2 regions of the Streptomyces sp. BA2 genome follow, and region 2 is predicted to be linked to the other one. Evidence: riboswitches for the same ligand, from Rfam matches in the RefSeq annotation. Region 2 holds a riboswitch; the other holds the start of a gene.
What was found. A riboswitch is a leader RNA that binds a small molecule or an ion and turns the genes downstream of it on or off. The one in region 2 is predicted to bind S-adenosylmethionine.
Positions count from the first base shown of each region.

Region 1 (3,400 bases), 1.6 Mb from region 2:
TCGTACTTTTCCCATCACCTGTCTGAGCCACATAAGTGGGGAATGTAGACAAAATGCCCGGCTTGTGGCGGTTACGCCACGCGGCGTGCCGTGTACTCCGCGATGCCGCACATCGGCGGGCGCTCCTCCGTGTCCACCAAATGGGTCCGCGGCTCGAACCCGTGCTCGCCCCGTTCGAACTGAGTGAGCTCGGGCCGTACGAGATGGCCGCGCGCGAGCCGCAGCTGAGCCGTCCGGTAGATCGCCGCGGCCATCCGGCCGAGCGCCTGCCCGTCCTGGTGCCGGTGCTTGCGCACGCCGACGTCGACCTGCGCGAGCGCGTCAAGGCCCACGGTGTGCAGCGCGTCGACGAGCAGGCCCAGCTCCACTCCGTAACCGACGGGGAACGGCAGCCGCTCCAGGAGGGACCTGCGCGCCGCGTACTCGCCGCCCAACGGCTGGACGAATCCCGCCAGTTGGGGCCAGTGCATGTTCAGCAGCGGGCGCGCCATCAGCTCGGTGACTCGGCCACCCTGACCTGCGGTAGCGGCCAAGGGGCGGTCGTACATCGCCTTCACGAAGTCCACGTCGGGCTCGGTCAGGAGCGGGCCCACGATCCCGGTGACGAAGTCCGCCGAGAACTCCTTCAGGTCCGCGTCGACGAACGCGACGATGTCACCGCCGGTCACCAGGAGCGAGCGCCACAGGACCTCGCCCTTGCCGGGTACGGCCGGAACGCGCGGCAGGATCTCGTCCCGGTGCACGACCCGTGCGCCCGCCTCCCGCGCGACCTCGGCCGTACGGTCCTTCGAGCCGGAGTCGATCACCACGAGCTCGTCGACGAGCGAGACCTTCTCGACCAGCTCACGGCGGATCTCGGCGACGATCTCGCCGACCGTCCCCTCCTCGTCGAGCGCGGGCAGGACGACACTCACCGAGGCCCCCGACGCCCGCTTGGCGGCGACGAGTGCGCTGAGCGGACGGTCGGCAACGGACCAGGAACGCCTGGTCAGCCAGCGCTCGGCCTCTTCCAGCACGGGTGGCTCCTCCTGTGTGTGGCCTACATGTGATCCATCTCGCGGTTCGGACGACTATCTCAAGGGTCCAGGCCGTCGGTTACAGTCTTGAACAACGCGGATGACCATCGCATGTCGGGGGTCATCGCGTAACAAATGCCCCGGGCCCATGAAGCCCCGGCGCCATACCGCTCATCCAGAGGGGCAGAGGGATACGGCCCGTTGAAGCCCCGGCAACCATCCCGCCGACCGCGCTCGCGAGGTCTCGGTGGGGAAGGTGCCAATTCCGTCTCGCGGCGAGATGCGCCGCGAGGAAGATGAGGAGAAAGGGCCTCGCCTCCATGGCTGCGCAGACCGTCGCAACGAACGACACCACCACCCCCTCCACCACCACCACGGGTTCCGTGGACCTCGGCCCCGCGTCCGGCCTTTCCTGCCGCGAGTGCGGCGAGCTCTACGCGCTGGGCCCGATCTTCGCCTGCCAGGCCTGTTTCGGCCCGCTCGAAGTCGCGTACGACCTGCCGACCGGTGACCCCGAGGCGCTCCGGAAGCAGATCGAGTCCGGCCCCGACAACATCTGGCGCTACGCCCCCCTGCTGCCCGTCCCGGCGGATGTGGCCGAGAAGCCGAACATCAACCCCGGCTGGACCAAGCTCGTCAAGGCCGACAACCTCGCCCGTGAACTCGGCGTCGAGCAGGGCAAGTTGTTCGTCAAGGACGACTCCGGCAACCCCACGCACTCCTTCAAGGACCGCGTCGTCGCGCAGGCCATCGAGGCGGCGCGCGCCTTCGGCTTCACCACCCTGTCCTGCTCCTCCACCGGCAACCTCGCCGGAGCCGTCGGCGCCGCCGCGGCCCGCGCCGGCTTCCGCTCCTGCGTGTTCATCCCGCACGACCTGGAGCAGGGCAAGGTCGTCATGGCCGCGGTCTACGGCGGCGAGCTCGTCGGCATCGAGGGCAACTACGACGACGTGAACCGCTTCTGCTCCGAGCTCATCGGCGACCCGCTGGGCGAGGGCTGGGGCTTTGTGAACGTGAACCTGCGGCCGTACTACGGCGAGGGCTCCAAGACGCTCGCGTACGAGATCTGCGAGCAGCTGGGGTGGGTCCTTCCCGACCAGCTGGTCATCCCGATCGCGTCGGGCTCGCAGCTCACGAAGATCGACAAGGGCCTGAAGGAGCTCATCAAGCTGGGTCTCGTCGAGGACAAGCCCTACAAGATCTTCGGCGCCCAGGCCGAGGGCTGCTCGCCGGTGTCCACCGCCTTCAAGGCCGGGCACGACGTCGTACGCCCGCAGAAGCCGGACACCATCGCCAAGTCGCTCGCCATCGGCAACCCCGCCGACGGGCCGTACGTCCTGGACATCGCGCGTCGCACGGGCGGTGCGGTGGAGGACGTGAACGACGAGCAGGTCGTCGAGGCGATCAAGCTTCTGGCGCGGACCGAGGGCATCTTCGCGGAGACCGCGGGGGGCGTGACGGTCGGCGTCACCAAGAAGCTGATCGAGGCGGGCCTCATCGACCCCACCTTGACCACGGTGGTGCTCAACACCGGCGACGGCCTCAAGACCCTCGACGCTGTTGCCGAGACCTCTCAGGCGACAGCCACGATCCGTCCCAGCCTTGACGCGTTCCGCGCCGCGGGTCTCGCCGGTTAGCCGCCGCAGGGCCTGATCGCCGTCGCCGACGGGCGGTCGTGGTCCGTCCTCGCGCAGTTCCCCGCGCCCCTTGCAGGGGCGCTTCCTCCCCGCATCAAGAGGTGAACCCCATGAGCGTCAACGTCCGCATCCCCACCATCCTTCGCACCTACACCGGCGGTAAGGCCGAGGTCGCCGCCGAGGGGGCGACCCTCTCCGAGGTCATCGCCGACCTCGAGGCCAAGCACGCCGGCATCGCGGCCCGTGTCCTGGACGACCAGGGCAAGCTGCGGCGCTTCGTGAACGTGTACGTGAACGACGACGACGTCCGCTTCGAGCAGGGTCTTGAGACCGCGACGCCGGACGGCGCCGGCGTCTCGATCATTCCTGCCGTCGCCGGCGGCTGATCCTTTTCACAAACACCCTGCGTAATTCTGATTGCCCCCTCCGCGAGAGAAACGGAGGGGGCAATTCCATGTGGTTGAGCGCGGTACAGTTGGGAAGCGAGCTTCCCCGTTTGTGCCGAGCGCATATACGAAGTCGCCCCGAGGGCGACAAGAAGTAGCCAAAGTGCACTGCCCATTTGCCCCTCCCGTGGCATTTGTCTGGCCCGACTTGCCCTGAACTCCGGCGAATTCTCCGCATATAACCGATCAGGCGTGCCCAGAATTCTCGTCCGATTGACCTGTTGCAGAGGGCAGTTGGACAGATACATTCAGCCGCGGTCGACGCGTTCCGGCGCACGCCTCCACAACCCATTGGGGGGGT
Region 1 is NZ_WSRO01000002.1:4,436,420-4,439,819, reverse strand. Features, by position in the region: gene E5671_RS22535 (glucosyl-3-phosphoglycerate synthase) at 72-1,016, opposite strand; SAM riboswitch class I at 1,185-1,319, shown strand; gene thrC (threonine synthase) at 1,337-2,653, shown strand; gene E5671_RS22525 (MoaD/ThiS family protein) at 2,764-3,039, shown strand.
Region 1: another riboswitch for S-adenosylmethionine. It lies ahead of thrC (threonine synthase); the one in region 2 lies ahead of E5671_RS15705 (aminotransferase class V-fold PLP-dependent enzyme).

Region 2 (3,400 bases):
GCTGTGACCCCCGCAGGAGGCAACACCGCGGCGGCCCGTTCCTGGCCCGGTGTACTGAACGGGCTGCTCGAGGGGCGCGACCAGAGCGCAGAGGACACCGCCTGGGCCATGGACCGCATCATGCGCGGCGAGGCGACCGACGCGCAGATCGCGGGCTTCATGGTCGCGCTGCGGGCCAAGGGCGAGACCGTGGAGGAGATCTCCGGCCTCGTACGCACGATGTACGAGCACGCCAATGTGATCGAGGTGCCGGGGCAGACCGTCGACATCGTCGGCACCGGCGGTGACGGTGCCAAGACCGTCAACATCTCCACGATGTCCGCGATCGTGGCCGCGGGCGCGGGCGCGAAGGTCGTCAAGCACGGCAACCGCGCGGCCTCCAGCGCATCGGGCGCCTCCGACGTCCTGGAGAAGCTCGGGGTGAACCTCGAGCTGCCGCTGAATCGGGTCGTGGAGGTGGCCGAGGAAGCCGGGATCACCTTCTGCTTCGCCGTGAAGTTCCACCCGGCGCTGCGGCATGCCGGAGCGGCGCGCAGCCAGTTGGGCATCCGGACCGTCTTCAACGCCCTCGGTCCGCTCACCAACCCGGCCAAGGTGCGCGCCCAGGCGGTCGGGGTCGCCGACCCGCGGATGGCGCCGATCGTGGCCGGGGTCTTCGCCGAGCGCGGGAACTCCTCCCTCGTCTTCCGCGGCGACGACGGCCTCGATGAGCTGACGACCACCTCGACGTCCCGGGTCTGGGTCGTACGGGACGGCGCCGTGCGCGAGGAGGCCTTCGACCCGCGGGACGTCGGCATCGACCTCGTCCCCGTCGAGGCGCTGCGGGGCGCCGACGCCTCGTACAACGCCGAGGTGGCGCTGCGCCTCCTGGACGGCGAGAAGGGCCCTGTGCGGGACGCCGTGCTGCTCAACACGGCGGCGGCCCTGGTGGCCCTCTCGCCGGGCGAGGGGACCCTCGTGGAGCAGATCGGCGCCGGCATCGCGAAGGCGGCGCAGGCGATCGACTCCGGGGCCGCGAAGAAGGCCCTTGAGCTGTGGGTGGCGGCCAGCAACAGGTGAGTGTGGTGCCCACCGCAGTCCGGATGCCGGACTGCGGTGGGCACCGAGAAGATCGTGTGGCAAGATGCTGCGCAGGTCATGAGTGACAGCGATTAGGCCCCGGCTCGCTGTCCGGCAACCCTCCGTCCGTGGCGGGGTGCCCCGGGTGAAGACCAGGCCGTGGACAGCAAGGTCCATGGCAAGCGCGGACCCCTGCGAACAACCCTGGGGTCCTGGTCCTCAAGGGAGCAGTCTCGTGAGCAAGCGAATGCGATAGGGCTTTCCGGCCCCTTTTCCGCACCTCCTTTTCTCTTCATCACTGCGGCGCCGTACGAGCGCTCTCGCAGTGAACTCGCCTGCCTTCCCACGGGAGTTCGCCATGTCTGTCACCACCGCTGCCGCCGACCGATCCGTCTGTGCCGCTCCGCTGCCCGTCCTCGGCCGTGACGTCACCGTGCCGCTCGTCACCGGCGGCGAGGTGACCTACGCGGCGCTCGACTACGCCGCGAGCGCCCCGGCCCTGCAGCGGGTGTGGGACGACGTGGCCGCGTACGCGCCGTACTACGGCAGCGTGCACCGTGGTGCCGGGTACCTCTCGCAGCTCTCCACCGACCTCTTCGAGAACAGCCGGGTCACCGTCGCCGAGTTCCTCGGCTGCCGCGAGGACGACCAGGTCGTCTTCACCCGTTCGACCACCGATTCGCTGGGCCTGCTGGCCGCCGTGCTCCCCGCCGACTGCCAGGTCTTCGTCTTCGAGACCGAGCACCACGCATCGCTGCTGCCCTGGCGCGACGCCCGCGTGACGTACCTGAACGCCCCGCGCACCCCCGACCAGGCCGTCGCCACCCTGGAGCGCGCCCTCGCCGACCGCGATCCCTACGGGCCCGCCCTGGTCTGCGTGACCGGAGCGTCGAACGTCACCGGTGAGCTGTGGCCGGTCAAGGAGCTGGCCGCCGCCGCCCACGCGCACGGCGCCCGCATCGTCCTGGACGCCGCGCAGCTCGCGCCCCACCACCCGGTCTCCATCAGCGAGTTGGACGTCGACTGGGTCGCCTTCTCCGGTCACAAGCTGTACGCGCCCTTCGGCTCGGGCGTCCTCGCGGGCCGCTCCGACTGGCTGAAGGAGGCCGAGCCCTACCTCGCGGGCGGCGGCGCGTCGCGGAAGGTCGCGCGGCGCACCGATGGCGGCGTGGACGTCGAGTGGCACGACACCGCCGCGCGGCACGAGGCGGGTTCGCCGAACGTCATCGGCGTGTACTCGATCGCCTCCGCCTGCAAGGCGCTGACCGAGGCGGGCTTCGACGAGCTCGTCGCCCGTGAGCGCCACCTCATCGCGAAGGTGCGCGACGGACTCGCCGAGGTGCCCGCGGTGAAGGTGCTCTCGCTCTTCGGCGACGACGCGCCGCGCGTCGGCGTCATCTCCTTCGTCGTCGACGGCTGGAACAGCTCGCACTTCGCCGCCGCGCTCTCCGCCGAGTACGGCATCGGCGTACGCGACGGTCTCTTCTGCGCCCACCCGCTGGTGCGCACCCTGCTCGGCAGCGACCCGCAGTCCCAGGGCGAGTGCGGCGCCCCCGAGGCCGCGCCCGGCGAGAAGTCCCTGAACGCCATCCGCGTCAGCTTCGGCGCGGGCACCCCCGACGAGCACGTGGAGCGTTTCGTGCGCGCCGTCAAGGAGCTCGTGGCGGACGGCGCGCGCTGGAACTACCGCACGGAGGACGGGCGTTGCGTGCCGGACACCACGGCGGCCTGAGCCTTGGGCCGTCCCCTCAGACGTGACCCCAGGACGATCATCCGCAGGGCGCGCTCGGTCGCGTCGGTGAGGAACTCAGCCCCCCTCCCTAGTGCCTCGGTCAGCGAGACCGGAGCGGGCAGGATCGCGCTGTAGGCGTCCACGCCCTCCTCCCGTACGTGGTGCGCGCCCTGGCCGATCGTGCCCGCGAGGACCAGGACAGGGCGGCCGGAGAGCTTGGCGCGCCGAGCCACTTCGGCGGGGACCTTGCCGCGCGGCGTCTGGTGGTCCAGGGCTCCCTCGGCGGTGACGACGAGGTCGGCGCGGGCCAGGCGGGCGTCCAGGTCCAGGTGGTCGAGCAGGACGTCGAAGCGGGGGAGGAGCTGGGCGCCGAGCGCCGCGAGACCGGCTCCCAGGCCGCCGGAGGCGCCCGTTCCGGGGCCGAGGGAGAGGTCCGCGGTGACGTGCAGGTCGCGGGTCAGGACGTGCGCCCAGTGCTCCAGGCCCGCCGCCAGCTGTTCCACCTGCGTGGGGGTGGCGCCCTTCTGCGGGCCGAAGACGCGGGCGACGCCGCGCTCGCCGGTCAGGACGTTGAAGGGGTTGCAGGCGACGCGGATCTCGGTGACCTTC
Region 2 is NZ_WSRO01000002.1:2,882,793-2,886,192, reverse strand. Features, by position in the region: gene trpD (anthranilate phosphoribosyltransferase) at 1-1,059, shown strand, start outside; SAM riboswitch class IV at 1,134-1,250, shown strand; gene E5671_RS15705 (aminotransferase class V-fold PLP-dependent enzyme) at 1,418-2,791, shown strand; gene E5671_RS15700 (glycerate kinase) at 2,743-3,400, opposite strand, start outside.